DNA from 2 places in the Pseudomonas cremoricolorata genome. Region 2 is predicted to be linked to the other one. Evidence: predicted binding sites of a transcription regulator. Region 2 holds the regulator's gene; the other holds the start of a gene.
What was found. Region 2 encodes FliA, which starts transcription of late flagellar genes. Its sites were predicted from a motif close to CTAAAGTTTNNNNNNNNNNNGCCGNTAA; they were not measured.

Region 1 (15,060 bases), 2.1 Mb from region 2:
ACGAATCAGCATCGACAGCGGCAATGAGGCCAGTAGATCGACCCCGTACTGGCTGGCCAGCTTCTCGCCGCCGCCCTCACCGAACAGGTGCTCGGCATGCCCGCAGTTCGAACAGATATGCACCGCCATGTTCTCTACCACGCCCAGCACCGGAATGTTGACCTTGCGGAACATTTCCACGCCCTTGCGTGCATCGAGCAGGGCCAGGTCCTGGGGCGTGGTGACGATGACCGAACCGGCCACCGGCACTTTCTGCGCCAGGGTCAGCTGGATGTCACCCGTACCCGGCGGCATGTCGATGACCAGGTAGTCGAGATCGTCCCAGGCCGTTTGCGTCACCAACTGCAGCAGCGCGCCGGAGACCATCGGCCCACGCCAGACCATGGGCGTGTTCTCGTCGGTAAGAAACGCCATCGACATGACTTCCACGCCATGGGCCTTGATCGGTACGAACCATTTCTGCTCACGAATCTGCGGCCGGGTGCCCTCGGCGATGCCGAACATGACCCCTTGGCTGGGCCCATGAATGTCAGCATCGAGAATACCCACGCGAGCGCCCTCACGGGCCAGAGCCAACGCCAGGTTGGCGGCGGTGGTCGACTTGCCGACCCCGCCCTTGCCTGACGCGACGGCGATGATGTTCTTCACATTGCTCATGCCCGGCACTTGAGCCTGCGCCTTGTGCGCGACGATCTGCCAGTCGACATCGACGTGTGCCCGACTGACACCTTCAAGGTTTTCCAGGGCGCTGGCCAACACGTGCGCCCAGCCCTTGCTGAACAGTGCGGCCGCGTAGCCCAGGCGCAGATGCACGCGAACCTGATCGGCCTGGATGTCGATGGCCTGCACGCATCCGGCGGTGACCGGGTCCTGGTTCAGGTAGGGGTCGGTGTACTGGCGTAGCACGCCTTCTACGGCGGCACGTGTGACGGCACTCATGGAGGCTCCCGTTGCAAGACAGTCAATGAATCAGACGCCTATGCTAACCCGTCAATCGTCAGCAGATGTGCACGCGGGATGAAATATATTCCTCAGGCCTTTATAGTGGCCGATCAACTTTTTCTTCACCCGATGCCCTATAAGTAGCCGAGCCACCATGTCCGAGCCCCGTCAGATTCTCGTAACCAGCGCCCTGCCCTATGCCAACGGTTCCATTCACCTTGGCCATATGCTCGAGTACATCCAGACGGACATGTGGGTGCGCTTCCAGAAGATGCGTGGCAACCAGTGCATTTATGTCTGCGCCGACGACGCCCACGGCTCGGCCATCATGCTGCGTGCGGAAAAGGAAGGGATCACCCCGGAGCAACTGATCGCCAACGTTCAGGCCGAACACAGTGGCGACTTCGCCGACTTCCTGGTGGACTTCGACAACTTCCACTCCACCCACAGTGAAGAGAACCGCGAACTGTCCGCGCTGATCTACTCGCGCCTCAAAGAGGCCGGGCACATCGCCACGCGCTCGGTCACGCAGTACTTCGACCCCGAAAAAGGCATGTTCCTGGCCGACCGCTTTATCAAGGGCACTTGCCCCAAGTGCGCTGCCCAGGATCAGTACGGCGACAACTGCGAGAAATGCGGCGCCACCTACGCACCCACCGAACTGAAAGACCCGAAGTCGGCGATTTCCGGCGCCACTCCAGAGCTGCGCGACTCCCAGCACTTCTTCTTCAAGTTGCCTGATTTCCAGGCCATGCTGGAGCAGTGGACCCGCAGCGGCACCTTGCAAGAGGCAGTCGCCAACAAGCTGGCCGAATGGCTCGATGCCGGCCTGCAGGAGTGGGACATTTCCCGCGACGCGCCGTATTTCGGTTTCGAGATCCCCGGTGAGCCGGGCAAGTACTTCTATGTCTGGCTGGACGCCCCCATCGGTTACATGGCCAGCTTCAAGAACCTCTGCGCGCGGCGCCCCGAGCTGGACTTCGACGCGTTCTGGAATGCCGGCTCCACCGCCGAGCTGTATCACTTCATCGGCAAGGACATCGTCAACTTCCACGCCCTGTTCTGGCCCGCCATGCTCGAAGGTGCCGGCCTGCGCAAGCCGACGGCGGTCAACGTGCACGGTTACCTGACAGTCAATGGCGCGAAGATGTCCAAGTCCCGCGGCACCTTCATCAAGGCCCGCACTTACCTGGACCACCTGGCGCCGGAGTACCTGCGTTACTACTACGCCGCCAAACTGGGCCGCGGCGTCGATGATCTGGACCTGAACCTGGAAGACTTCGTGCAGAAGGTCAATTCCGACCTGGTGGGCAAGGTGGTCAACATCGCCAGCCGCTGCGCCGGTTTCATTCACAAGGGCAACGCCGGCGTGTTGGTCTCCGGCGACGCCGCTCCGGAGCTGACCGAAGCCTTCCGCAATGCCGCGCCGCAGATCACCGAGGCCTACGAGAACCGTGATTTCGCCAAGGCCATGCGCGAGATCATGGCCCTGGCCGATCGTGCCAACGCCTGGATTGCCGACAAGGCACCCTGGTCACTGGCCAAGCAGGAAGGCAAGCAGGATGAAGTGCAGGCGATCTGCGCCCAAGGCATCAACCTGTTCCGCCAACTGGTGATTTTCCTCAAACCCGTGCTGCCGCTGCTGGCTGCCGACGCCGAAGCGTTCCTTAATGTCGCTCCGCTGCGCTGGGAAGATGCCGCCACGCGCCTTGAGAACCATACCCTCAATGCGTTCAAGCCGCTCATGAGCCGCATCGAGCCTGCCAAGGTTGAGGCCATGATTGCCGCCAGCAAAGAGGACTTGGCCGCCGCTCAAAGCCCGGTGCCGGCCGGCAATGGCGAGCTGAGCAAGGAGCCTTTGGCTGCCCAGATCGAGTTCGACACCTTCGCGGCAGTCGACTTGCGGGTCGCGCTGATCGTCAAGGCCGAGGCTGTGGAGGGTGCGGACAAACTGCTGCGCCTTACCCTCGATATCGGCGACGAACAACGTAATGTGTTCTCCGGCATCAAGTCGGCTTACCCCGACCCTGCGCAACTCGAAGGCCGACTGACCATGATGGTCGCCAACCTCAAGCCGCGCAAAATGCGTTTCGGCGTCTCAGAGGGCATGGTCATGGCCGCAGGCCCTGGTGGCGAAGAGATCTACCTGCTGAGCCCGGACAGCGGCGCCAAACCTGGCCAGCGTATCAAGTGACCCTTGCGTATTGCACTGGCTGAGCCTCCTGCGCCCAGCCGGTGCAATGCGCTGTAGACCTGCCAGTCGTATACTCGGCGCCCTGGACACCTCTGAATCATGAATGCCGCCAAACGCCTGGAAATCTTTCGCAGGCTCCACGAAGACAACCCCGACCCGAAAACCGAACTGGCCTATACCTCGTCGTTCGAGCTGTTGATCGCCGTCATTCTGTCGGCGCAGGCGACAGATGTCGGCGTCAACAAGGCTACCGCTCGCCTGTACCCGATGGCCAATACGCCGGAGGCGATTTACGCGCTCGGTGTCGAGGGCCTTAGCGAGTACATCAAGACCATCGGCCTGTACAACAGCAAGGCCAGAAACGTCATCGAGACCTGTCGCCTACTGATCGAGCAACACGCCAGCCAGGTTCCGAACACCCGCGAAGCGCTGGAGGCATTGCCGGGTGTCGGCCGCAAAACCGCCAACGTGGTACTCAATACTGCGTTTCGTCAGCCAGCGATGGCCGTAGACACGCATATTTTCCGCGTCAGCAACCGCACGGGGATTGCGCCTGGCAAGACGGTACTGGCGGTAGAAAAACAACTGATGAAGTTCGTGCCGAAGGATTATCTGCTTGATGCGCACCACTGGCTGATACTGCACGGCCGCTATGTGTGCCAAGCCCGCAAGCCGCGCTGCGCAAGTTGCCGGATCGAGGATCTGTGCGACTACAAGGCCAAGACTTCGGACGATTGAAGCAATAGCAGTTCCCCGCCGATGTGATTGAAAAAATCTTTTTTACCGGATTGCTGATTCTCGCTATAAGGACGGCCAAAGGCCCTTATGGCGCGGAGTGACCAATGAGCACCGATAAAGACGACACGCTACTCGATGATGATTTCTCGTCTGATGACGACACCCCTGTCGCCGTCGAACCTGCCAAGACCAACCTGAGCAAACGCCGCACTATCGACAACCTGCTCGATGAGCGTCGGCTGCAACGCCAGCTGGCAGACTTCGACTACGACCTGTGAGCCGCACGAGTCAGCACGACGGGGATCAACACCTTTAAGTCAGACAATGCTGTTGCGTTGCGCCAGCTCGATAAGATCGACCAGTGAGCGCGCGTTGAGCTTGAACAACAAGCGGCTCTTGTAGGTGCTCACCGTCTTGTTGCTGAGGAACATGCTATCGGCGATCTCCTTGTTCGAGCGCCCCTTGGCAAGTTGTTGCAGAACCATCATTTCACGACTGGACAACCGCTCGACCATCTCCGACTCGGACGCTCCCCCGGTGCTGCGGGAGGCATGCATGGCCTGGTTGGGGAAATAGCTATAGCCCGACAGCACGGCTTTGATGGCGCTTAGCAACTCGGTGAGCTCCTGCTGCTTGCACACGTAACCTGCTGCGCCGGCCTGCATGCAGCGCATGGAAAAATGACCGGGTGACTGCGAGGTCAGGATCAGCACCTTGCTGTCTGGGCTCAGGGCGGTCATGCGGGTGACCACCTCGAGACCATCGAGTTTGGGGATACCAATATCCAGAATGACGATATCCGGGAGCAGATCACGCGTCAGCTGCAGTGCATCAACGCCATTGTCGGTTTCTGCCACCACGTCGTAGCCATGCCGCTCCATCAGCATGCGTACCGCCAGACGAATGACTGGATGATCATCCACGATCAGTACTTTCTTCATGCGATACCCATAGACTCGTTATTTTGATTGCCAGCGCACTAAACGAGGAGCCTAACCGGTACCGCGCGAGAAATCCGGCCATCAACAACTACTAGGATCATGCCTACTTGATCTAAAGAAAATTCCTACATATCGCTCCCACTGCAAACAATGACGTCCCGCGCGCATGCCGCCACGCCCGTCGTACAGCACCCCAGACGAGTTGCACAACGAATCACGCTCAGCCTGACAACGGCCGCCAGGGAAAGCCGCCACGCTATACCGCAGCGCCATCCTGGCGTACACAGGCACAAACAGCTGCCGAACGCCCGCCATGAACAAGTCCGACTCCATCAGCCCGCTGAGCATCATCGCCATCTTTGCGGGCATCATCGAGGCATCAGCTCTAGCCTCCCTACCTTTCCTCAGCCGCGAGAGCCAGTACATCTACACATGGTTCCTGGTGGCCTTTCCTTTCTTCCTCACCGTGCTGTTCTTCCTGACGCTGAACTTCAACTATCGCTCCCTGTGGCGACCTTCCACCTGGCTCATGGCACGCAATGACACGCCAGAACGCAGCGAGCCCCGTCGCTCGGCGGACACGGCCCAGATGCAGATCATGACCATGGCGCTATCAGGGCCGCAAACCAAGCAGGAAATCGACAATCGGGTGCTGCAAGCGCTCGGCAAACCGCTCGATCAAGAGCAGACCTGGCTGTTCTACGACCTGGACCAACGTTTGCGGATATCGCTGACGATCACCCCTGGCGCCGATCCGCCTTCCTGACGCGCAGGCGAAAAAAAGCCCAGTCAATGACTGGGCTAGTCGACGCTGCGGGACGCGATCAGAGCAGCGAACGGCCCTTGTTCGCAGCAATGCGCATACGCAGTGCGTTGAGCTTGATGAAGCCTGCGGCGTCAGCCTGGTTATAGGCGCCGCCGTCCTCTTCGAAGGTCGCGATGTTCGCGTCGAACAGCGAATCGTCGGACTTGCGGCCAACCACGGTGACATTGCCCTTGTACAACTTCAGACGCACCACACCGTTCACGTTCACCTGCGAGGCGTCGATCATCTGCTGCAGCATGACGCGCTCCGGGCTCCACCAGTAGCCGGTGTAGATCAGGCTGGCGTACTTGGGCATCAGCTCGTCCTTGAGGTGCGCAACCTCACGGTCCAGGGTGATCGACTCGATGGCACGGTGAGCGCGCAGCATGATGGTGCCGCCAGGGGTTTCGTAGCAACCACGCGACTTCATGCCGACGTAGCGGTTCTCGACGATGTCCAGGCGGCCGATGCCGTTGGCACCGCCGATGCGGTTCAGCTCGGCAAGAACCGTGGCCGGGCTCTTCTCCACGCCGTCGATGGCGACGATGTCACCGTTGCGGTAGGTCAGCTCGATGTAGGTCGCCTGGTCCGGGGCATTCTCGGGCGAGACGCTCCAGCGCCACATGTCTTCCTCGTGCTCGGTCCAGGTGTCTTCCAGCACACCCCCCTCATAAGAGATGTGCAGCAGGTTGGCGTCCATCGAGTACGGCGACTTCTTCTTGCCATGGCGCTCGATTGGAATGCCGTGCTTCTCGGCATAGTCCATGAGCTTCTCGCGCGAGAGCAGATCCCATTCACGCCAGGGTGCGATGACTTTGACGCCCGGCTTGAGCGCGTAGGCACCCAGCTCGAAACGCACTTGGTCGTTGCCTTTGCCGGTGGCGCCGTGGGAGATGGCGTCAGCGCCGGTCTCGTTGGCAATTTCGATCAGGCGCTTGGCGATCAGCGGACGGGCGATGGAAGTACCCAACAGGTACTCGCCTTCGTAAACGGTGTTGGCGCGGAACATCGGGTAGACGAAATCGCGCACGAACTCTTCGCGCAGATCGTCGATGTAGATCTCCTTGACGCCCATCGCCTGGGCCTTGGCGCGAGCCGGCTCGACCTCTTCGCCCTGGCCGAGGTCAGCGGTGAAGGTCACCACTTCGCAGTTGTAGGTGTCTTGCAGCCACTTGAGAATCACCGAAGTATCAAGGCCGCCGGAATACGCCAGTACGACCTTATTTACGTCCGCCATGCCATCACTCCACGGGGTTGTACGGAAAGCCGTCGATTCTACCGGCCTTGCGCACAGATTTACAGGGGCGCGACAGCTTGTGATGCCAACGCGACAATACCTGCGGGCAGTGCGTAATCCGCTTCAACTGCGCCCAGGTGTGGGGGCGGCCGCAGCCGTTGGCGGCGCGGCGGGGGCAACGGGCGCGGCCGCCGGTGTCGCGGCAGTAGGCTTGGCGGCAGTTGGCGTGGTGGCGCCAGCGGCTGGCGTGGCTGCCGGGGCAGTGGCAGGCACCGTGGCATCGGTGGCAGGGGCCTTTTGCTCCGTCGCAGGCGCCGCCGGGATCCGTTCGAGCGCAATGCTGACCCGACGATTGCGTGCACGGTTGGCGGCGCTATTGTTCTTCGCCACGGGATAGCGTTCCCCATGAAAGCGCACGATGATCTGCTGCATCGGCACGCCGTGACTGACCAGATAGTCGGCCACGGCCAGGGCACGACGGCGCGACATTTCGCGATTGTTCAGGCGATTGCCGCTGTTGTCGGAGTGGCCATCGAGCTCGATGTGATTGACCGAAGGATCAGCCTTCAGGTAGTCGAGGATGACGTCCAGGCGTGCACGTGCCGCACTGTCGAGCTCTGCGCCTGCGCCGGGGAACACTACCTGGGTCTGACGCACCTGGTCGTAGTTCATCGCCAACAGCTTGCCGGCACAGACGAGATAATCGTCGAACGCCTTGGCGAAGCTCACCGGCAGCACCCGCACCTCCATACCCCGCCCCGCTTCGCCCCCCGCCTTGCGCAGCACGGCACTGCGGCCATCGAGCAAGCCGCTGATCAGCCGGCTGGCCTGGGCCTGGGTAGAGGTGAACAGCACACCACGGGTGCTCAGGCGCACGCTGCCAAGGTTGATGTCACCGCGACCGGGCTGCCAGGGCGCGGCGGCCGCGAACAGGCTGGCCGAGCCTGGGCCCAGCAAGTGACTCTCCGAGCGCAGGCGGAAGGTGGGCTGCTCGCCGGCGCGGCGCAGGAATTCACCGCTACCGAAGCCCTCGATAGGCTGTGACAGCCGGCACTCGAATTGATCACCCTCGACCTTCCAGGCAGCGTTCTCCATGCGGCTTTGCAGGGTCATCGCTGCAGCCGGAAGGCTGGCGAACAGGGTCAGGACGATCAGGTAACGCTGGCGCACGGGCGGCTCCATGAATCATTGCGGCATACCTGCAGGCTATCGGGCGAGGCAGTCAAAACTTGATAGTGGCGCATGCATGGCGGGCTCGTCAGCCTCGGCAGTGATGCTCGCAGAGCGGTTTTCCGGTAGCATTCACCCCCTGAGTTCGACCCGCCTGGAATCCCCAATGTCCGACCGCCTGACCCTCTTGCGCCCCGACGACTGGCACATCCATCTGCGCGATGGTGCCGTGTTGCCTCATACCGTTGCCGACGTGGCGCGCACTTTCGCCCGCGCCATCGTCATGCCCAACCTGGTTCCACCGGTGCGCAGTGCCGATGAAGCAGGCGCCTACCGTAGCCGCATCCTGGCTGCGCGTCCGGCAGGCAGCGCCTTCGAGCCGCTGATGGTGCTCTACCTCACCGACCGCACCAGCCGCGAGGACATCTTCGCTGCCAAGGCCAGCGGTTTCGTCTACGCCGCCAAACTGTATCCGGCCGGGGCGACCACCAACTCCGATTCCGGGGTCACCAGCATCGACAAGATCTTCCCCGCCATCGAAGCACTGGCCGAGACCGGCATGCCGCTGCTGGTGCATGGCGAGGTCACCCGCGCCGAGATCGACGTCTTCGATCGCGAGAAGCGCTTCATCGACGAGCACATGCGCCGTCTGGTCGAACGCTTCCCGAGCCTCAAGGTGGTGTTCGAACACATCACCACCGCCGACGCCGCGCAGTTCGTCAGCGAGGCCTCGGCCAACGTCGCCGCAACCATCACCGCCCAGCACCTGCTGTACAACCGCAACCACATGCTGGTCGGCGGCATCCGCCCGCATTTCTATTGCCTGCCGATTCTCAAGCGCAACACCCACCAGGTGGCGCTGCTCGATGCCGCCACCAGCGGCAGCGCGAAATTCTTCCTCGGCACCGACTCGGCGCCCCACGCGCGTCACGCCAAGGAAAATGCCTGCGGCTGCGCCGGCTGCTACACCGCGTATGCCGCCATCGAGCTGTACGCCGAGGCCTTCGAATCGCGCAACGCCCTGGACAAACTGGAAGGCTTTGCCAGCCTGCACGGGCCGGCCTTCTATGGTCTGCCGGTCAATACCGACCACATTACCCTGGTCCGTGAAGCGTGGACGGCGCCTGACGCCCTGCCCTTCGGCGAGCAGACCGTCATTCCGCTGCGCGCGGGTGAGACACTGCGCTGGCGCCTGCTGGAGGAACGCGCGTGACCGACGATCATTACGACGACGAACAAGAAAGCCAGGGCAATGCCGGCCCACGCCATCCGATGGCCGAGCGTTTCCGTGGCTACCTGCCGGTGGTGGTGGACGTCGAGACCGGCGGCTTTAACAGCGCCACCGACGCCCTGCTGGAAATCGCAGCGGTGACCATCGGCATGGATGAGAAGGGCTTCCTGTTCCCTGAGCACACCTACTTCTTCCGCGTCGAGCCGTTCGAAGGCGCCAATGTCGAAGCGGCAGCGCTGGAGTTCACCGGGATCAAGCTCGACCATCCGCTGCGCATGGCCGTGCAGGAGGAAGCAGCACTCACGGATATCTTCCGCGGTGTGCGCAAGGCACTGAAGGCCAATGGCTGCAAGCGGGCAATTCTGGTCGGCCACAACAGCAGCTTCGACCTGGGTTTCCTGAACGCTGCAGTCGTGCGCAACGACATCAAGCGCAACCCGTTCCACCCGTTCTCCAGCTTCGACACCGCCACGCTGGCCGGGCTGGCCTACGGACAAACCGTTCTGGCGCGTGCCTGCCAAAGCGCCGATATCGACTTCGACGGCCGTGAAGCGCACTCGGCCCGCTACGACACCGAAAAGACCGCCGAGCTGTTCTGCACCATCGTCAACCGCTGGAAAGACATGGGCGGCTGGCGCGCACATTGAGGCCAGCGGCAAGCTCTGAGCTGCAAGCGGCAAGATAAAGCGCACCGCTTGCAGCTCACAACTTGCAGCTAAAAAAACCGGCCATCAAGGCCGGTTTTTTTGTGTGCGCCCTTACAGCTTGCCGGCGTTCTCGCTCAGGTAAGCGGCGACGCCTTCAGGCGAGGCGTTCATGCCTTTGTCACCTTTCTTCCAGTTGGCAGGGCAGACTTCACCGTGCTCTTCGTGGAATTGCAGGGCGTCGACCAGACGCAGCAGCTCGTCCATGTTACGGCCCAGTGGCAGGTCGTTGATGATCTGCGAACGCACGACGCCGTTGGTGTCGATCAGGAAGGCGCCACGGAAGGCCACGCCACCTTCGGACTCGACGTCGTAGGCCTTGCAGATTTCGTGGGTGATGTCGGCTGCCAGGGTGTACTTGACCTGACCGATACCACCATTGTTGACCGGAGTGTTGCGCCAGGCGTTGTGGGTGAAGTGCGAGTCGATCGAGACGCCGATCACTTCCACGCCGCGGGCGGCGAAGTCAGGAATGCGGTTGTCCAGCGCGATCAGCTCGGAAGGGCAAACGAAGGTGAAGTCCAGTGGGTAGAAGAACACCAGACCGTACTTGCCCTTGATGGCCGAGGCCAGGTTGAAGCTGTCGACGATTTCGCCGCTGCCGAGTACGGCCGGAACGGTGAAGTCAGGGGCTTGCTTGCCAACGAGAACGCTCATTCTTTATCTCCTGATGAGGGGCAACGATTAACTCCCGGTGGAACGGATTCGACCGGGATCACACAAGGCCGACCATCATACACGGCTTGAGGTGACAGTCCGAATCTATCGTCGGTCGCCGCCGCGGACGAAAGCGTCGAGCCGTTTTGACAAGCATTATCATTACCATTAAGCTCCAACCCATCGAACCTCCCAGCGATGGTCAGCCTTATGTATGTGTGTCTTTGTGTCGGTGTCACCGATGGACAGATCCGCGAAGCGATCTACGAAGGATGCTGCAGCTACAAGGAAGTACGCGACACTACCCAGGTCGGTACGCAGTGCGGCAAATGCGCTTGCCTGGCCAAGCAGGTGGTCCGCGAAACGCTTACAGAACTTCAGGTCAGCCAACAGACCCCGGCGTTCGCGGTAGAATTTACCGCAGCCTGAATAGCCCTTATTCGAAGAACCGGACCTTGCGTCCGGTTTTTTTGTGCCTTTAATTCAATAAGTTAGCGCTCTAACGCGGTTCACAAACATTCTTATTCCCATTAAATTTTACTTATTATTCAACTACTTAGGTTTGACACTCTGCGATGACACGCTCAGACTTGCTGTTATTGGCATCTTTCCTACGGCAGGCACCCAGACATGAAAGGCGATATCAGCGTCATCCAGCATCTCAACAAGATCCTCGGTAACGAGCTGGTCGCAATCAACCAGTACTTCCTCCATGCCCGCATGTACGAAGATTGGGGCCTGAACACGCTGGGCAAGCACGAGTACAAAGAATCCATCGACGAGATGAAGCACGCCGACAAACTGATCAAGCGTATTCTGTTCCTCGAAGGCATTCCCAACGTTCAGGATTTGGGCAAGCTGCTGATCGGTGAGCACACCCAGGAAATGCTCGAGTGCGACCTGACCATCGAGCGCAAAGGCCTGACTGACCTGAAAGCCGCCATCGCTCATTGCGAAACCATGGGTGATTTCGGCAGCCGTGACATGCTCGAAGACATCCTTGAGTCCGAGGAAGAGCACATCGACTGGCTGGAAACCCAGCTGGGCCTGATCGACAAGATCGGCATTGAAAACTACCTGCAGTCGCAGATGGGCGAAGAGTAAGAGCTCCTGCCCCACGAAAAAGCCCCGCTACGTGCATGCGTAGCGGGGCTTTTTCATTCCAACCTGGCGGTGCCGGCGTCGAGGTCACGACGGGCACCGATGGCCGTCAAGCAGCCTCAGGCTTCGGCGGCCTTGGCCTTGGCAGCGGCGTCCTTGACCAGGGTCTGCAGCTCGCCGTTTTCGAACATCTCGAGCATGATGTCGCAGCCGCCGACCAGTTCACCGCCGACCCACAGTTGCGGGAAGGTCGGCCAGTTGGCGTACTTGGGCAGATTGGCGCGGATTTCCGGGTTCTGCAGGATGTCGACGTAGGCGAACTTTTCACCACAGCCCATCACTGCCTGGGAAGCCTTGGCCGAAAAGCCGCACTGCGGCGCGTTCGGCGAGCCTTTCATATAAAGCAGAATGGTGTTGTTGGCGATCTGCTCTTTGATTGTTTCGATGATATCCATGAAGCACCTCGGCTGAACTTTCCGACAGGTTCGTCGGCACGGTGGGGCATTGTATCGGAAAGCCGATCAGCCTGCTCGGTCATACCGACCGGACGATGCCGACCGGCGCCTGGCTCACACCTTTATCGTCACTCCACAAGCCACTGACGACCCGCAAGGCTTAGAAGCGACAGAGCGTTTGCCAAGCCACGGCCAGGACGTGTACAACCGATGTAACAAATAAACAACGGTCGCTTCACCGTCGTGACCGCAATCCATGGGCAGTTCGCCTGAAGACCCCTTGGTTTCAAGCGACATTTAATTATAGTATTGCGCCCTTCCCCTTTTCCGTCCGCACTTTGCGGCTTACGCCGCAGGTCATTGCCGTTGTCAAGAAAAGCCAACAGCGACCTGCAGAACGTTGTAATTAAGGTAGTCAATCATGAGCGCTAGGCACTTTCTCTCCCTGCTGGATTTCACTGCTGACGAATTGATCGGCGTGGTCCGTCGAGGCATCGAGCTAAAAGACCTGCGTAACCGCGGCGTGGTGTTCGAGCCGCTGAAGAACCGTGTCCTGGGGATGATCTTCGAAAAGTCCTCGACGCGTACTCGCGTGTCGTTCGAAGCCGGCATGATCCAGCTCGGCGGCCAGGCCATCTTCCTCTCCCCGCGGGACACCCAGCTGGGGCGCGGCGAGCCGATCGCCGATAGCGCCAAGGTGCTTTCGCGCATGGTCGATGCGGTGATGATCCGTACCCATGCCCACGACACCCTCACCGAATTCGCCGCCAATTCCCGCGTGCCGCTGATCAACGGCCTGTCGGATGAATCGCATCCGTGCCAGTTACTGGCCGACATGCAAACCTTCATCGAGCACCGTGGCTCAATCCAGGGCAAGACCGTAGCCTGGGTCGGTGACGGCTTCAACATGTGCAACTCGTACATCGAAGCGGCCGTGCAGTTCGACTTCCAGTTGCGCATTGCTTGCCCGCAAGGCTACGAGCCAGACCCGCGCTTCATGGCGCTGGGCGGCGACCGCGTGCAGATCGTGCGCGATCCACAGGCGGCGGTCAGCGGCGCGCATCTGGTGACCACCGATGTCTGGACTTCCATGGGCCAGGAGGAGGAAACTGCTCGGCGCCTGGCGCACTTCGCGCCCTACCAGGTCACCCGCGCGATGCTCGACCTGGCGGCACCCGACGCCCTGTTCATGCACTGCCTGCCCGCCCATCGTGGCGAGGAAATCAGCCATGATCTGCTGGACGACCCTCGCTCGGTCGCCTGGGATCAGGCTGAAAACCGCTTGCATGCGCAGAAGGCCCTTCTCGAATTCATCATCGAACCGGCTTACCACCACGCATGAGTCAATCCCTATTGCTGAACCTGCGTAACCTGGCCTGCGGCTACGGTGAGCAGCGCATCGTCCAGAACCTCAACCTGCACCTGAAGGCGGGCGACATCGGTTGCCTGCTCGGTTCATCAGGTTGCGGCAAGACCACCACACTGCGCGCCATCGCTGGCTTCGAACCGGTACACGACGGGGAAATCCAGCTGGCCGGCGAGGTCATCTCGCGGCCTGGCTTCACCTTGTCGCCGGAGAAACGCCGGATCGGCATGGTGTTCCAGGATTACGCGCTGTTCCCGCACCTGACCGTGGCACAGAACATCGCCTTTGGCATCGGCAAGCATCCGCGCCAGGCCGAAGTCGTGGAAGAGATGCTGGCACTGGTCAAGCTCGACGGCCTGGGCGCCCGTTACCCCCACGAGCTGTCCGGCGGTCAGCAGCAGCGTGTGGCATTGGCCCGCGCGCTGGCGCCCGAACCGCAGCTGCTGTTGCTTGACGAACCGTTTTCCAACCTCGATGTGGAGTTGCGTCGACGCCTCAGTCACGAGGTGCGCGACATTCTCAAAAGCCGCGGCACCAGCGCCATTCTGGTCACCCACGATCAGGAAGAGGCCTTTGCCGTGAGCGATCAGGTTGGCGTATTCAAGGAAGGTCGCCTGGAGCAATGGGATACTCCCTTCAACCTCTACCATGAACCACAGACACCCTTCGTGGCGAGCTTCGTTGGCCAGGGCTACTTCATCCGTGGACAGATGAGCAGCCACGAGGCGGTCAGCACCGAGCTGGGCGAGTTGCGGGGCAATCGTGCCTACCCCATGGCTGCCGGCAGTCCCGTCGATGTCCTGCTGCGCCCGGACGATCTGGTCCATGCCCCGGACAGCCCATTGCGTGCGCAAGTGGTGGGCAAGAGTTTCCTCGGCGCTTCGACGCTGTATCGTCTGCAACTGCCCACCGGCAGCCAGCTGGAGGCAATTTTCCCCAGCCATAACGATCATCAAGTCGGGGCGGATGTCGGCATCAAGGTCGCCGCCGATCACCTGGTGCTGTTCGCGGTGTCAGGGACCGTGGCGGCACAACTCACCGAGCAGCACGGCGTACGCCGCCACAGCTCAGCGCTCTGAGCGTTTGCTTGCAGGCCGCCTCTGCCGAGGCGGCCGAACAGCGTCAGCGCCCGATGGCAGCGAATATCCCCTGGGTGTGCTGCGCCAGCAGTGCAGCCGCCAGCTCGACTTCCAGCCCGCGCCGCCCGGCACTGACATGGATGCTGGGAAACTGCTGCGCAGACTCATCGATGAAGGTACGCAGGCGTTTCTTCTGTCCCAGTGGGCTGATGCCGCCCACCAGATAGCCCGTGGCGCGCTGTGCAGCGCCAGGGTCGGCCATTTCGCACTTCTTCACCCCTGCCGCGTGGGCCAGTGCCTTCAGATCGAGCGCGCCCACTACCGGCACGACCGCCACCAGCAACTCACCCTTTTCCGTACTGGCCAATAGTGTCTTGAACACCCGCTGCGGATCGAGGCCGAGCTTTTCAGCCGCTTCCAGACCATAGGAGGCCGATTTC
Region 2 (15,060 bases):
CTGTGGCGCTCAAATACGACCCGGAGAAGGGTGCCGGTGCGCCATTGCTGTTAGCCAAGGGCACCGATTTCATCGCCCTGAAAATCCGCGAAATCGCCGTCGAGCACAAGGTACAGATCCTCGAATCGCCGGCCCTGGCCCGGGCCATCTACCACTCCACCGAGATCGAACAGGAAATCCCCGCTGGCCTTTACCTGGCCGTGGCGCAGGTGCTGGCCTACGTCTTCCAGATCCGCCAATACCGCAGTGGGCGGGGCAAGGCGCCGGAGCCACTTAAGCCAGACTTGCCGATTCCGCCGGATTTGCGGCGGGATAGTTGATGGGCATCTCGCGATGCTCACCGACTTGAAAGTTTGTCTCGCTCGCGATCGGCGGCGTATTCAGGCTGATTTGATCTGCAGCCAACAGAGACCATTTGATATTTTTGTCAGTTGCCGCTGGCCTATGAATCAGTGCATTTTGGGTGAGTCGAATGGGAGAATTGTTATGCTCAAGACTCGGAACAGCACCCCAAGCTTATCAGACAAAGATTCATCACCTGCTCCCCTTGATCGTGATTGGGAGGGACGGCAACCATTCACGTTTATGCCTTATGGCTTTGGGTGGCACATAGGCATCGCCTCAGGTTCGCTAGGGTTCAATGGTCAATTGGCGGGGGCCTTCTCAGGGTTGTACCTACTGGGCATGGGTCGACGCGCCTACAGTCCGCGACTCATGCGGTTCTTGAGGGCTGACCACGACAGTCCATTCGGGACAGGTGGCACAAATGCGTATAGCTATTGCGCAGGTGACCCTGTTAATTACAGCGACAACTCTGGACGTACTCGGCAGCCCTCCCGCGCCCGTTGGATGAGTCCACGTTTTGTGGAGGGCAACCTGCAGAATCGCGGCAGGCCGGAGGCCCGACCTTATGGTATTAATCAGCGGCGTCATTCATTTAACGGTTTTGACCGGCCGGCGTCGAAAACGTTAGTGGGTTACCATGCAGCGAAGACTCAATACCAAGACGCGCTGACTGCAACGCTACAAGGGCGTAAGGACGTGTTGCGTACTCCACTTGGCCAACATCGAAAGTTCGGTGTAGACAGTTACTATTTTAGAGCGGATAACGAGTTTGGAGCCGCTCATTACGCGGGCGAGTTAGGGGTGGCCCAATTCTATGCAAAAAAACGGGGCGCCCAGAGCGCTGCGCCGACCACAGTCTTTAGCGTCTATGTGGACAATGCGGAAGGTCTGCAGCCCGGATTGCATTATCATGCAGGCTTGCTCAAGCATGCTGAAAAGCCTCCTTATCCTGAAACACCGTACTTTTTCCAGTTCGGGTTATTGCCAAGGATCCTATCCCGTGTGTCGCTTGAAGTCGGTATTGTGAGAGGCAGTAAGCCGCTCCAGTTAAAGCCCGCGGAAGTGTAAGGCGCCCAACCTTATGTAGGACTGAGGATAGCCGTTAGAGTCGCTTAGGACTGCCCAGCTCCGAACGGACCTTCCTTCGGAGTTGGCCGCGGTATGCCATCGTGCAAAGCAGAAGCTCTCTTGACGGTACAGCCATTCTGAAAAAACAAACGTAACGCTTCAAAAGTGGAAAGCTTCTTGCAAAGCCACGCCCAGGCGCCGCGCTGGCGTCAAAGTTTTGCTTGAAGAGGACTCTCGGTGGATCGTTCGCATCTGATCAGTCATGCCCGCAACAACCTCGCCGGTCTCGGTCGGGGCAGCCTGGGCGTGCCGCTGTTGTTGCTGGTGATGCTGGCAATGATGATGTTGCCGATCCCGCCGTTTCTGCTCGACGTGTTCTTCACCTTCAACATCGCGTTGTCGATCGTGGTGCTGCTGGTCTGTGTGTACGCTCTGCGCCCGCTGGATTTCGCGGCGTTCCCGACCATTCTGCTGGTGGCGACGCTGCTGCGCCTGGCGCTCAACGTCGCCTCGACGCGGGTGGTGATGCTGCATGGTCATGAAGGGCACCAGGCGGCAGGCCAGGTGATCCAGGCCTTCGGTGAGGTGGTGATCGGCGGCAACTATGTGGTCGGTGCGGTGGTGTTCGCCATTCTGATGATCATCAACTTCGTGGTGGTGACCAAAGGTGCCGGGCGCATCTCCGAGGTCAGCGCACGCTTCACCCTCGACGCCATGCCTGGCAAGCAGATGGCCATCGACGCCGACCTCAACGCGGGCCTGATCGACCAGAACCAGGCCAAGCTGCGCCGTGCCGAGGTTGCCCAGGAGGCCGAGTTCTACGGCTCGATGGACGGTGCCAGCAAGTTCGTGCGCGGTGACGCCATCGCCGGCCTGCTGATTCTGTTCATCAACCTGATCGGCGGCATGCTGGTGGGCATCTTGCAGCACGGCATGCCATTCGGCGAAGCCGGCAAGGTGTATGCCTTGCTCACCATCGGTGACGGTTTGGTGGCGCAGCTGCCGTCGCTGCTGCTCTCTACCGCCGCGGCGATCATGGTCACCCGTGCCTCCAGCTCCGAAGAGATGGGCAGGCTGATCAACCGGCAGATGTTCGATTCGCCCAAGGCGCTGGGCGTTTCCGCCGCGCTGATGATGGTCATCGGCATGGTCCCGGGCATGCCCCACGTGGCCTTCATCGGCCTGGGTCTGGCAGCCGCCGGCGGTGCCTACCTGGTGTGGAAGAAGAAAGAGCAGGCGCAGGCCGTGGCCCTGGAAGAGGTCAAGCGCCAGCAGGATCTGCTGCCCTCGCCGCAGCGCGCCCAGGAAACCAAGGAACTGGGCTGGGACGACGTCACCCCGATCGACATGATCGGCCTGGAAGTCGGTTACCGGCTGATTCCGCTGGTCGACCGCAACCAGGGTGGGCAGTTGCTGGCGCGAATCAAGGGGGTGCGCAAGAAGCTCTCCCAGGACCTCGGATTCCTCATGCCCACCGTGCATATCCGCGACAACCTCGACCTGCAACCGAGCGCCTATCGCCTGACCCTGATGGGGGTGATTCTCGCCGAAGCCGAGATCTACCCGGACCGCGAATTGGCGATCAACCCCGGGCAGGTGTTCGGCACCCTCAACGGCATCGCCGCACGCGACCCGGCCTTTGGCCTGGAAGCGGTGTGGATCGACATCGCGCAGCGTTCCCAGGCGCAGTCGTTGGGCTATACCGTGGTCGACGCCAGTACCGTGGTGGCGACTCACCTCAATCAGATCTTGCAGAAGCACTGCCATGAACTGATCGGCCATGAGGAAGTGCAGCAGTTGCTGCAGGTGCTGGCCAAGGCTTCGCCTAAACTGGCAGAAGAGCTGGTGCCGGGCGTCATTTCTCTGTCGGGGTTGCTCAAAGTCCTACAGGCATTGCTCAGCGAACAGGTGCCGGTGCGGGATATTCGCACCATCGCCGAAGCCATCGCCAACAATGCGGGTCGGAGTCAAGATACCGCCGCTCTGGTGGCGCAGGTGCGTGTCGGATTGTGTCGCGCCATCGTGCAAAGCATTGTCGGCGTTGAGTCCGAGCTGCCGGTGATCACCTTGGAGCCAAGGTTGGAACAGATTTTGCTCAATAGCTTGCAGAGGGCCGGACAAGGCCAGGAAGACGGTGTCTTGCTGGAACCGAGCATGGCCGAGAAGCTGCAGCGTTCGTTGATCGAAGCGGCCCAGCGCCAGGAAATGCAGGGTCAACCTGCCATCCTGCTGGTGGCCGGCCCGATCCGCGCCATGCTCTCGCGCTTTGGCCGGCTGGCTGTACCGAACTTGCACGTGTTGGCGTACCAGGAAATTCCGGACAACAAGCAAGTCACCATCGTTGCCACTGTGGGCCCTAACGGCTGAGGTAGTGGGATATGCAAGTGAAGCGTTTTTTCGCCGCCGATATGCGACAGGCCATGAAGCTGGTTCGCGATGAGCTGGGCGCTGATGCGGCCATCATCGGCAACCGGCGCATTGCCGGCGGCGTCGAACTCACTGCCGCGCTCGACTACAAACCCTCGGCGCTGGCGCCGCGGGTGCCCAACGTCGCCCTCGAAGAAGAGCTGCGCAAGACCCAGTCGCGCATCGTCACCGCCCAGGCCGAGCTGTCCAGCCGCAACGACACCGATGAAGGCAACCGCCAGCTGTTCGCGGGGCTGTCGCTGACCGCCTCCGAGCCACTGGTCGAGCCGCACACCGAGGCCCCGGCCAGCGCCCCGGCAGCAGCCCCTGCGGCGGTCGATCCGCGCCTGTTCGATGCCATGCGCGCCGAGCTGTCGGGCCTGCGGGAGCTGCTCGAAGTGCAGCTCGGTTCGCTGGCCTGGTCGCAGTTGCAGGGCAGCAAGCCGCAACAGGCCAACGCCTGGCGTCGCCTGCAACGCATTGGCCTGAGCGGCGCCCTGGCCCACGAACTGCTGGGCATGACCGCCGAGATCGACGATCCGCGGCACGCCTGGCGCATGGTCCTGGCGCACCTGGCACGGCGCATCGATGTGCCGGATGTCGAGCCGATCGAACAGGGCGGCGTCATCGCCCTGGTGGGGCCGGCGGGCATGGGCAAGACCACCACCCTGGCCAAGCTGGCGGCGCGCTACGTGCTCAAGTACGGTTCCAGCAGCCTGGCGCTGGTGAGCATGGACAGTTTCCGTATCGGTGCCCAGGAGCAACTGAAAACTCTGGGCCGCATCCTCAACGTGCCGGTGACCTACGTCGACCCCGGCGAGTCGCTGGCCCAGGCGCTCGAGCCGCTGCTGCGCAAGCGTGTGGTGCTGATCGATACCGCCGGCCTGCAAGCCAGTGATCCGGCGCTGCGCATGCAGCTCGACACCCTGGCCGGGCGCGGCATCGCCTCGAAGAATTATCTGGTCCTGGCCACCACCAGCCAGAAACAGGTGCTGTCGGCGGCCTATCACAGCTACAAGCGCTGTGGCCTGGCCGGCTGCATCCTGAGCAAGCTCGATGAAACCGCCAGCCTGGGCGAAGTGCTCAGCCTGGCCATCGGTCACCAGTTGCCGATTGCCTATCTCACCGATGGGCCGCGTATTCCCGATGACCTGCACCTGCCGCGCAAACACCAGCTGGTGAGCCGTGCGGTCAGCGTGCAGATGCAGGACGAGCCCAGCGAAGAGGCCATGGCCGACATGTTCGCTGATCTCTATCACCATCCCGGGAAGCGGGTGGGTTGAGCGGTGTGCTGCGAAAAGTACCTACAGAACGGGGCGGGCGGTTTGCTCCACATGTGGCATGGGTCCAAGCGAGACAAGGTAAATAACAGACATGGGTAGCATGCATCCCGTACAGGTAATCGCCGTCACCGGCGGTAAAGGCGGCGTCGGCAAGACCAACGTTTCAGTCAACTTGTCTCTGGCGCTGGCCGAACTCGGGCGCAGAGTCATGCTGCTCGATGCCGACCTGGGTCTGGCCAACGTCGACGTGCTGCTCGGTCTGACCCCCAAGCGCACCCTGGCCGACGTCATCGAAGGCCGCTGCGAGCTGCGCGACGTGCTGTTGCAGGGGCCAGGCGGCGTACGCATCGTCCCGGCCGCCTCCGGCACGCAGACCATGGTGCACTTGCAACCGGCTCAGCATGCCGGGCTGATCCAGGCGTTCAGCGAAATCGGTGACAACCTCGACGTGCTGGTCATCGATACCGCCGCCGGTATCGGCGACTCGGTGGTCAGCTTCGTCCGCGCCGCCCAGGAAGTGCTGCTGGTGGTCTGCGATGAGCCCACCTCGATCACCGATGCCTATGCGCTGATCAAGCTGCTCAACCGCGATTACGGCATGAACCGCTTCCGCGTGCTGGCGAACATGGCCCAGAGCCCGCAGGAAGGGCGCAACCTGTTCGCCAAGCTGACCAAGGTTACCGATCGCTTCCTCGATGTGGCGCTGCAATACGTCGGTGCCGTGCCCTACGACGAATGCGTACGCAAGGCGGTGCAGAAGCAGCGCGCCGTGTACGAAGCCTTCCCGCGCTCCAAGTGCGCGCTGGCCTTCCGGGCCATCGCGCAGAAGGTCGACAGCTGGCCGCTGCCGGCCAACCCGCGCGGCCACCTGGAATTCTTTGTCGAGCGCCTGGTGCAACCCACCAGCGCAGGGCCGGTGCTATGAGCGCGAGCGGGTTCAAGATGTACAGCCGAGCGTCCAAGGATGCGCAGTACGAACTGATCGAGCGCTACGCGCCGTTGGTCAAGCGTATCGCCTATCACCTGCTGGCGCGCCTGCCGGCCAACGTGCAGGTCGAAGACCTGATCCAGGCCGGCATGATCGGCCTGCTGGAAGTGGCTAACAAGTATGACGCCAGCAAGGGTGCCAGCTTCGAGACCTACGCTGGCATTCGCATCCGCGGCGCCATGCTCGATGAGGTGCGCAAGGGCGACTGGGCACCGCGTTCGGTACACCGCAATACCCGTATGGTCAGCGACGCCATGCGCACAGTGGAAGCCAGAACTGGACGTGACGCTAAAGATCACGAGGTTGCTGCCGAACTCAAGATGGGGCTGGACGATTATTACGGCATTCTCAACGATACCTTGGGCAGTCGTCTGTTCAGTTTCGACGACCTGCTGCAGGACGGTGAGCACGAGGGGCTGCACGAGGATGGCGCCAGCGGCCAACTGGAGCCGGGCCGCGATCTGGAGGAGGAACGCTTCCAGAGCGCCCTGACCGAGGCCATCGCCAACCTGCCGGAGCGTGAGCGCCTGGTGCTGGCGCTGTACTACGACGAAGAGCTGAACCTCAAGGAAATCGGCGAGGTGCTGGGGGTCAGCGAGTCGCGCGTCAGCCAGTTGCACAGCCAGTGCGCCGCGCGCCTGCGCAGTCGCCTTGGGGAATGGCGCGCGCGGTAGCGCGCGCAAGCTGCGAGCTACAAGCTGCAAGCTGCAAGTGAGCGTTCCGCGCAGCCCCTGTGACACCGTGCAGTTCAGGCGAAACCGGTTCGCTTGCCGCTTGCCGCTCACAACTTGCCGCTGGAAATTTGGGGGCGCGCTCGGCGCCGAGCGCGTGATGAGACTGTTTGGAGATGGTTAATTGAACAAAGACATGAAAATCCTCATCGTTGACGATTTCTCGACGATGCGGCGGATCATCAAGAACCTGTTGCGTGATCTGGGCTTCACCAACACCGATGAAGCCGACGATGGCACCACGGCGCTGCCGATGCTGGAAAAAGGCCACTACGACTTCCTGGTGACCGACTGGAACATGCCGGGCATGTCCGGCATCGACCTGCTGCGCAAGGTGCGCGCCGACGAGCGCCTGAAAAGCCTGCCGGTACTGATGGTCACCGCCGAAGCCAAGCGCGATCAGATCATCGAAGCGGCCCAGGCCGGTGTGAACGGCTATGTGGTCAAGCCTTTCACCGCCCAAGTGCTGAAAGAAAAGATCGAAAAGATCTTCGAGCGCGTGAATGGCTGAGTCGCCGGAGGGCGCAATGCAATCTATCGATACCTCTCTGGGTGAGTTCGAAGGCACCCTGAAAAAACATGCCCGGGAACTGGTGGACAGCCTCGAGCGCGGCCACTTCGGCGACGCCGTGCAGCTGATTCACCAGCTCAACCAGACCCGCGATCGCGGCCTGTATCACGAGGTCGGCAAGCTGACCCGCGAGTTGCACAGCGCCATCGTCAGTTTCCAGATCGACCCGCGCATGCCGCAGGCCGAGGAAGTCTCGCAGATCACCGACGCCACCGAGCGTCTGAGCTACGTGGTCAAGCTCACGGAAAACGCTGCCAACCGCACCATGGATCTGGTCGAGGAAAGCACCCCGGTGCTCAACGGCCTGAGCGACGAAGCCAAGGCCCTGAGCCACGACTGGCAGCGCTTCATGCGCAAGGAAGTCTCGGCCAGCGAGTTTCGTGACCTGGCCAAGCGTGTCGACGGTTTTCTGACGCACAGCGCCGAAGGCAACCGCAAGGTCTCCGGCCATCTCAATGACATTCTACTGGCCCAGGACTACCAGGACCTGACCGGCCAGGTGATCAAACGCGTCACCGCGCTGGTGACCGAGGTCGAAAGCAACCTGCTCAAATTGGTGTTGATGGCCAGTCAGGTCGATCGCTTCGCCGGCATCGAACATGACCATCAGCAGCTGCGCGATGAAAAAGATCATGAAAAACATCCCGCCCGAGGTGAAGGTCCGCAGATTCATGCCGATAAGCGTGAGGACGTCGTGTCCGGTCAGGACGATGTAGACGATTTGCTATCCAGCCTTGGTTTTTAAGGAGCACGTTCAATGAGCTTCGGCGCCGATGAAGAAATCCTCCAGGATTTCCTGGTAGAAGCCGGCGAAATTCTCGAGCTGTTGTCCGAGCAGTTGGTCGAGCTGGAAAGCCGACCCGACGATGCGGACCTGCTCAATGCGATCTTTCGCGGGTTTCACACGGTAAAGGGGGGCGCCGGCTTCCTTCAGCTCAATGAGCTGGTGGAGTGTTGTCACATCGCCGAGAACGTGTTCGACATTCTGCGCAAGGGCGAACGGCGCGTCGATTCCGAGCTGATGGATGTGGTCCTGGAAGCTCTGGACACGGTCAACAGCATGTTCGGGCAGGTCCGCGAGCGCAGCGAAGTCACCCCGGCCACCCCGGAGCTGCTCGCTGCCTTGTCGCGCCTGGCTGAACCTGCCAGTGCCGAGCAACCGGTTCCAGCGCCAGCTGCCGCAGCACCTGCCGCTGCAGCCCCTGCACCTGAACCGGTGGCGCCGGCAGCGGTAGAGGCACGCGCCGCTGACGCGGACATTACCGACGATGAGTTCGAGCAACTGCTCGACTCGCTGGATGCGGTGAAAGCCGAGGCCGCTGCCGCCGAACGGGCGCCTGCTGCGGCGCTCAGCGTTCCTGCCGGCGGCGAGGGTGACGAGATCACCGACGCCGAGTTCGAGTCGCTGCTCGACCAACTGCACGGCAAAGGCCAGTTCTCGGCGCAGGCGGTTGCCGCTGCGCCTGAGGCGGCGCCCGCGGCTGGCGCCAGCGACGACATCACCGATGACGAGTTCGAAGCGCTGCTCGATCAACTGCACGGCAAGGGCACCTTCACCGCCGATGCGCTGCCAGGGGTGAGCGCGGCGTCGAACGCCGGCGCCGCCGTGGTCGATGCGCCGACACCGGCGCTCGGTGGCGCGAGCGAAGAGCACATCACCGAACACGAATTCGAAGCGCTGCTCGATCAGTTGCACGGCAAGGGCCAGTTCTCGGCCACCGCCAGCGCCGCGCCGGTTAGCGCAGCACCCGCAGCCGCAGCACCCGCGAGCACGCCCAGTGCAACCGCCGCCAAGCCCGCCGCCGCGCCGGCGCGCAGCCCTGCGCCTGCCGCCCGTGGCGGCGCAGCTCCGGCAGAGAAACATGCCAGCGAAGCGGAAACCACCGTGCGCGTCGATACCGCCCGGCTGGACGAGATCATGAACATGGTCGGCGAGCTGGTGCTGGTGCGTAACCGTTTGGTGCGCCTGGGCCTGAACAGCGGCGATGAGGCCATGTCCAAGGCCGTGTCCAACCTCGATGTGGTCACCGCCGACTTGCAGACCGCAGTGATGAAAACCCGCATGCAGCCGATCAAGAAGGTCTTCGGGCGCTTCCCGCGGCTGGTGCGTGACCTGGCTCGGCAGTTGAAGAAGGACATCAACCTGGAGTTGGTCGGTGAAGAGACCGACCTCGACAAGAACCTCGTCGAGGCCCTGGCCGACCCGCTGGTGCACTTGGTGCGCAACGCCGTCGATCACGGCATCGAAATGCCCGAAGAGCGCGAAGCCTCCGGCAAGGTGCGTACCGGGCGGGTGGTGCTGTCGGCCGAGCAGGAGGGCGACCACATCCTGCTGTCGATCTCCGATGACGGCAAGGGCATGGACCCCAACGTGCTGCGCGCCAAGGCCGTGGAAAAGGGCCTGATGGACAAGGACGCCGCCGATCGCCTGAGCGAATCGGATTGCTACAACCTGATCTTCGCCCCCGGCTTCTCGACCAAGACCGAAATTTCCGATGTCTCGGGTCGTGGCGTGGGCATGGACGTGGTCAAGACCAAGATTTCCCAGCTCAACGGCTCGATCAACATCTTCTCGGCCAAGGGCCAGGGCTCGAAGATCGTCATCAAGGTGCCGCTGACCCTGGCGATCATGCCGACGCTGATGGTGATGCTGGGCAGCCAGGCATTCGCCTTCCCGCTGGTCAACGTCAATGAAATCTTCCACCTCGACCTGTCGCGCACCAACGTGGTCGACGGCCAGGAAGTGGTGATCGTGCGCGACAAGGCGCTGCCGCTGTTCTACCTCAAGCGCTGGCTGGTACAGGGCCAGGCCCACGAGGAACAGCCAGAAGGCCACGTGGTGATCCTCTCGGTCGGCACGCAGCGGATCGGCTTTGTCGTCGATCAACTGGTCGGCCAGGAAGAGGTGGTAATCAAGCCGCTGGGCAAGATGTTGCAGGGCACGCCGGGCATGTCGGGGGCCACCATCACCGGTGACGGGCGCATCGCGCTGATCCTCGATGTGCCGAGCATGCTCAAGCGTTACGCAGCACGGCGTATTTGATTTCGGCGGCGCACCCTGAGCGGCGCGCCGCCTAACGGAGTGTTTATGGCAGTCAAGGTCCTGGTGGTGGATGATTCGGGTTTCTTCCGCCGCCGCGTCTCGGAAATCCTCTCGGGCGATCCGACGATCACCGTCGTCGGCACCGCGACCAACGGCAAGGAAGCGATCGACCAGGCGCTGGCACTCAAGCCTGATGTCATCACCATGGACTACGAAATGCCCATGATGGATGGCATCACTGCGGTGCGGCACATCATGCAGCGCTGCCCGACCCCGGTGCTGATGTTCTCCTCGCTTACCCATGAGGGCGCGCGGGTCACGCTCGACGCCCTGGATGCTGGCGCCGTCGACTACCTGCCGAAGAATTTCGAAGACATCTCGCGCAACCCCGACAAAGTGCGGCAGATGCTCTGCGACAAGGTGCATACCCTGGCGCGCAGCAATCGCCGCTTCGGTAGTTACAGCGCCCCGGCGGTTGCCCCGGCGCCTGCGGCCGCGACGCCCAGCGCCGCGCCCCCTGTGCCCCACGCCAGCCCCCGTGCCAGCATCGCCAGCCGCGCACCCGCAGCCGCGCCAGCGCCCGCAGTCAGCACCCCGGCACCCCGGCGCAAGGCCTACAAGCTGGTCGCCATCGGCACTTCGACCGGCGGGCCGGTGGCCCTGCAGCGGGTACTGACGCAGTTGCCGGCCGGCTTCCCGGCACCGATCGTGCTGATCCAGCACATGCCTGCGGCCTTTACCAAAGCGTTCGCCGAACGCCTCGACAAACTCTGCCGCATCAGCGTCAAGGAAGCCGAGGACGGCGACGTACTGCGCCCAGGCCTGGCGCTGCTGGCCCCCGGCGGCAAGCAGATGATGGTCGATGGGCGCGGTACGGTGAAGATTCTGCCCGGCGACGAGCGCCTGAACTACAAGCCCTGCGTGGACATCACCTTCGGCTCTGCGGCCAAATCCTACAGCGACAAGGTGCTGGCCGTGGTGTTGACCGGCATGGGCGCCGACGGCCGCGAAGGCGCGCGCCTGCTCAAACAGGCCGGCAGCACGGTGTGGGCGCAGGATGAGGCCAGTTGCGTGATCTATGGCATGCCCATGGCCATTGCCAAGGCCAACCTGGCCGATGCGGTGTACAGCCTCGATGACATCGGCCGGCACTTGGTCGAGGCCTGCATCTGATGGATGTGCTGAGCCTGATCGGCCTGATCCTGGCATTCGTCGCCATCGTTGGCGGCAATTTTCTCGAGGGCGGCCATGCCGGGGCGCTGATCAACGGTTCGGCAGCGCTGATCGTGCTGGGCGGCACCTTGGCGGCGGCGTTGTTGCAGTCGCCGCTGCCGGCGTTCAAGCGGGCCCTGTACATCCTGCGCTGGATTCTCTTTCCGCCCAAGGTCGACCTGGCCGGCGGCATCGACCGGGTGGTGAACTGGAGTCTGACCGCGCGCAAGGAGGGCCTGCTGGGCCTGGAAGGGGTGGCTGACCTGGAGCCGGACCCCTATGCGCGCAAGGGGCTGCAATTGCTGGTCGACGGCGCCGAGCCTGAGGCGGTGCGCAGTATTCTCGAGGTGGATTTCATCACCCAGGAAAGCCGCGACATTCAGGCGGCGAAGGTCTTCGAATGCATGGGCGGCTACGCGCCGACCATCGGCATCATCGGCGCGGTCATGGGGCTGATCCATGTCATGGGCAACCTGGCCGATCCCGCGCAGTTGGGCAGTGGCATTGCCGTGGCGTTCGTCGCCACCATCTATGGCGTGGCCAGTGCCAACCTGGTGCTGCTGCCGGTTGCCAACAAGCTCAAGGCCATCGTCATGCGCCAGTCGCGCTACCGGGAGATGCTTCTCGAAGGCCTGCTGTCGATCGCCGAAGGCGAGAACCCGCGCTCGATCGAGCTGAAGCTGCAAGGCTTCATGGAGTAGCCCATGCGCCGCCGTCGCCCCGTCGAAGAGCCCGAAAACCATGAACGCTGGCTGGTGTCGTATGCCGACTTCATTACCTTGCTGTTCGCCTTCTTCGTGGTGATGTATTCGATTTCCTCGATCAACGAGGGCAAGTACAAGGTTGTCTCGCAAGCGCTGCTGGGGGTATTCAACGACCCGGAGCGCAGCCTGCGCGCCATTCCCATCGGTGAGGAACGTCCACTGAGCGTGCGCCCGGCGCAACCCTTGATCAAGGACAGCGAGCAAGACGACGCGGGCTTGGGGCAAACCCCCAGTGGCGCCCTCAAGACCATCAGTGATGACGTCAACGCCGGGTTCGGTGACCTGATCGCCTCCAAGCAGATGACCGTGCGCGGCAACGAGCTGTGGATCGAGATCGAGCTCAACTCCTCGTTGCTGTTTGGCAGTGGCGATGCCATGCCCAGCGACGCGGCGTTTTCCATCATCGACCGGGTGGCCGGCATCCTCAAACCATTCGCCAACCCCATTCACGTCGAAGGCTTCACCGACAACCAGCCGATCCGCACCGCTCAGTACCCGACCAACTGGGAACTGTCTTCGGCGCGGGCGGCGAGCATCGTGCGCCTGCTGGCGCTCAATGGCATCGACCCCGGGCGCATGGCTTCGGTCGGTTATGGCGAGTACCAACCGGTGGCCAGTAACGACAGCGCCGATGGACGTGCGCAGAACCGCCGCGTGGTGCTGGTGATTTCCCGCAACCTGGAGGTGCGCCGCAGCCTGACCGCGACCGGCGCGGCCAATGCCACCCCCGATGCGGCCCTGCGCCGGGCTGGCACACAAAGTGCACCAGCCAGCCAAGCGACGGCAGGAGAGTCCTGATGCCGTCAATTCTTCGTCACCGAATCAATCGACCAATCCCGGCCTGGCGCTGCGCCTACCCGGGAGGAAGCAGCGCACGATGAGAGTCTGGGCAGTCGCCAATCAAAAGGGTGGGGTCGGCAAGACCACCACCACCATCGCTCTGGCCGGGTTGCTGGCTGAGGCGGGCAAGCGCGTGGTCGTCGTCGACCTCGACCCGCACGGCTCGATGACCAGCTATTTCGGGCACAACCCCGATGCCCTGGAGCACAGTTGCTACGACCTGTTCCTGCACAAGGGCGCGGTGCCCGATGGCCTGCCTGGGCAACTGTTGCTGCCGACCAGCGATGAGCGGATCTCGCTGCTGCCTTCGAGCACTGCGCTGGCGGTGCTCGAGCGGCAATCGCCTGGGCAGAGTGGCCTTGGGCTGGTGGTCGCCAAGAGTCTGGCGCAGCTGTGGCAGGATTTCGACTTCGCCCTGATCGACAGCCCGCCCTTGCTTGGCGTGCTGATGGTCAACGCACTGGCCGCCAGCCAGCAACTGGTGGTGCCGGTGCAGACCGAGTTTCTCGCGGTCAAGGGGCTGGAGCGAATGATCGGCACCCTGGCGATGATCAACCGCTCGCGCAAGCAGGCCTTGCCGTTTCAGATCGTGCCGACGCTGTTCGACCGCCGCACCCAGGCATCACTGGGCACTTTGAAGCTGCTGCGCGACAGCTACCCCGAGCACGTCTGGCAGGGTTATATCCCGGTCGACACGCGCCTGCGCGATGCCAGCCGCGCTGGAGTCACGCCCAGCCAGCACGACGGCAAGAGCCGCGGCCTGATCGCTTACCGGGCGCTGCTCAAGCACCTGTTGACTTACCGTAACGCACTGCAGGTGGCGTGATGAATTCGATTCGCTCGATTACCAGCAAACCGCAACTGGCGTTGCAGTCCTACCTCGATGGCCTGTTGCAAGACGCCACCGAAGCGTTCGACGACGTTGCCCCATTGGCGGCTACGCCCGAGAGCGACGAGGGTGATGAGTTCGCCGCTGCCGTGCGCGAAGAGCAGCGCCGCGACGCCGACCGCCAGGCTGCAGAGCCCGCCGCGCCTGCACGGCCATTTGCCGAGCCGCCAGCGCCGAGCCGCCTGCCCACGGTGCTGGCCATGCCCCAGGCGCCGCTGAGCGTGGTCGAGACCGCCGTCAGCGTAGAGCGGTCCGAGCTGCCAGCGCACAATGCCCAGACCACGCACAAGCCGCCGGTCGCCGCGCTCGCCGAAGTGCACCTGCCGGCGGCCGTCACGCCACCGCCTGCCGCACCCGGCAACGGTCGTCCGGCCTGGGCGGCCGAGCCATTCGAATGCCTGCTGTTCGATGTCGCCGGCTTGACCCTGGCGGTGCCGCTGGTATGCCTGGGTTCGATCTACCCTCTGGCAGGCCAGGACCTGACGCCACTGTTCGGCCAGCCCGACTGGTTTCTCGGCATCCTCACCTGCCAGGGTGGCAACCTCAAGGTGCTCGACACCGCGCGTTGGGTGATGCCTGACCGTTACCGCGACGACTTCCGCCAGGGCCTGCAATACGTGATCTCGGTACAGGGTTACGAGTGGGGCCTGGCCGTGCACCAGGTCAGCCGCTCGCTGCGCCTGGACCCGGATGAAATCAAATGGCGCAGCCAGCGCGGGCAACGCCCCTGGCTGGCCGGAACCGTGATCGAACACATGTGCGCATTGCTCGACGTCGCCGAGCTGGCCGAGCTGATCGCCAGCGGCGCCGTCAAGCAACTGCACGCTCATCATCAATGACACAGCCGTATACACCGCCAGAGGCGGACATCGAGGGGTTAGGGGAATGAAAAAATCGTCTGCGCAGGGCTCCGAAGACCC

Region 1: LK03_RS00685 (flagellar protein MotY) is a predicted target of FliA. The motif match lies at 8,064-8,091, and genes of this name have one in related genera.

The regions. Positions count from the first base shown of each region.
Region 1 covers NZ_CP009455.1:136,216-151,275, forward strand. The annotation lists gene apbC (iron-sulfur cluster carrier protein ApbC) at 1-939, opposite strand, end outside; gene metG (methionine--tRNA ligase) at 1,097-3,136, shown strand; gene nth (endonuclease III) at 3,236-3,874, shown strand; gene LK03_RS22270 (PA3496 family putative envelope integrity protein) at 3,979-4,152, shown strand; gene LK03_RS00670 (response regulator transcription factor) at 4,192-4,815, opposite strand; gene LK03_RS00675 (hypothetical protein) at 5,129-5,581, shown strand; gene LK03_RS00680 (argininosuccinate synthase) at 5,640-6,857, opposite strand; gene LK03_RS00685 (flagellar protein MotY) at 6,981-8,027, opposite strand; gene pyrC (dihydroorotase) at 8,194-9,240, shown strand; gene rnt (ribonuclease T) at 9,237-9,905, shown strand; gene LK03_RS00700 (peroxiredoxin) at 10,017-10,619, opposite strand; gene LK03_RS00705 (bacterioferritin-associated ferredoxin) at 10,830-11,048, shown strand; gene bfr (bacterioferritin) at 11,250-11,723, shown strand; gene grxD (Grx4 family monothiol glutaredoxin) at 11,840-12,175, opposite strand; gene argF (ornithine carbamoyltransferase) at 12,597-13,517, shown strand; gene LK03_RS00725 (ABC transporter ATP-binding protein) at 13,514-14,620, shown strand; gene ybaK (Cys-tRNA(Pro) deacylase) at 14,664-15,060, opposite strand, start outside.
Region 2 covers NZ_CP009455.1:2,825,308-2,840,367, forward strand. The annotation lists gene flhB (flagellar biosynthesis protein FlhB) at 1-320, shown strand, start outside; partial or broken gene LK03_RS22505 (RHS repeat-associated core domain-containing protein) at 586-807, shown strand; gene LK03_RS22510 (hypothetical protein) at 850-1,413, shown strand; gene flhA (flagellar biosynthesis protein FlhA) at 1,651-3,780, shown strand; gene flhF (flagellar biosynthesis protein FlhF) at 3,792-5,102, shown strand; gene fleN (flagellar synthesis regulator FleN) at 5,185-6,027, shown strand; gene LK03_RS12520 (RNA polymerase sigma factor FliA) at 6,024-6,764, shown strand; gene LK03_RS12525 (chemotaxis response regulator CheY) at 6,958-7,332, shown strand; gene LK03_RS12530 (protein phosphatase CheZ) at 7,349-8,137, shown strand; gene LK03_RS12535 (chemotaxis protein CheA) at 8,150-10,435, shown strand; gene LK03_RS12540 (protein-glutamate methylesterase/protein-glutamine glutaminase) at 10,481-11,608, shown strand; gene LK03_RS12545 (flagellar motor protein) at 11,608-12,348, shown strand; gene motD (flagellar motor protein MotD) at 12,352-13,209, shown strand; gene LK03_RS12555 (ParA family protein) at 13,289-14,077, shown strand; gene LK03_RS12560 (CheW domain-containing protein) at 14,077-14,979, shown strand; gene LK03_RS12565 (chemotaxis protein CheW) at 15,026-15,060, shown strand, end outside.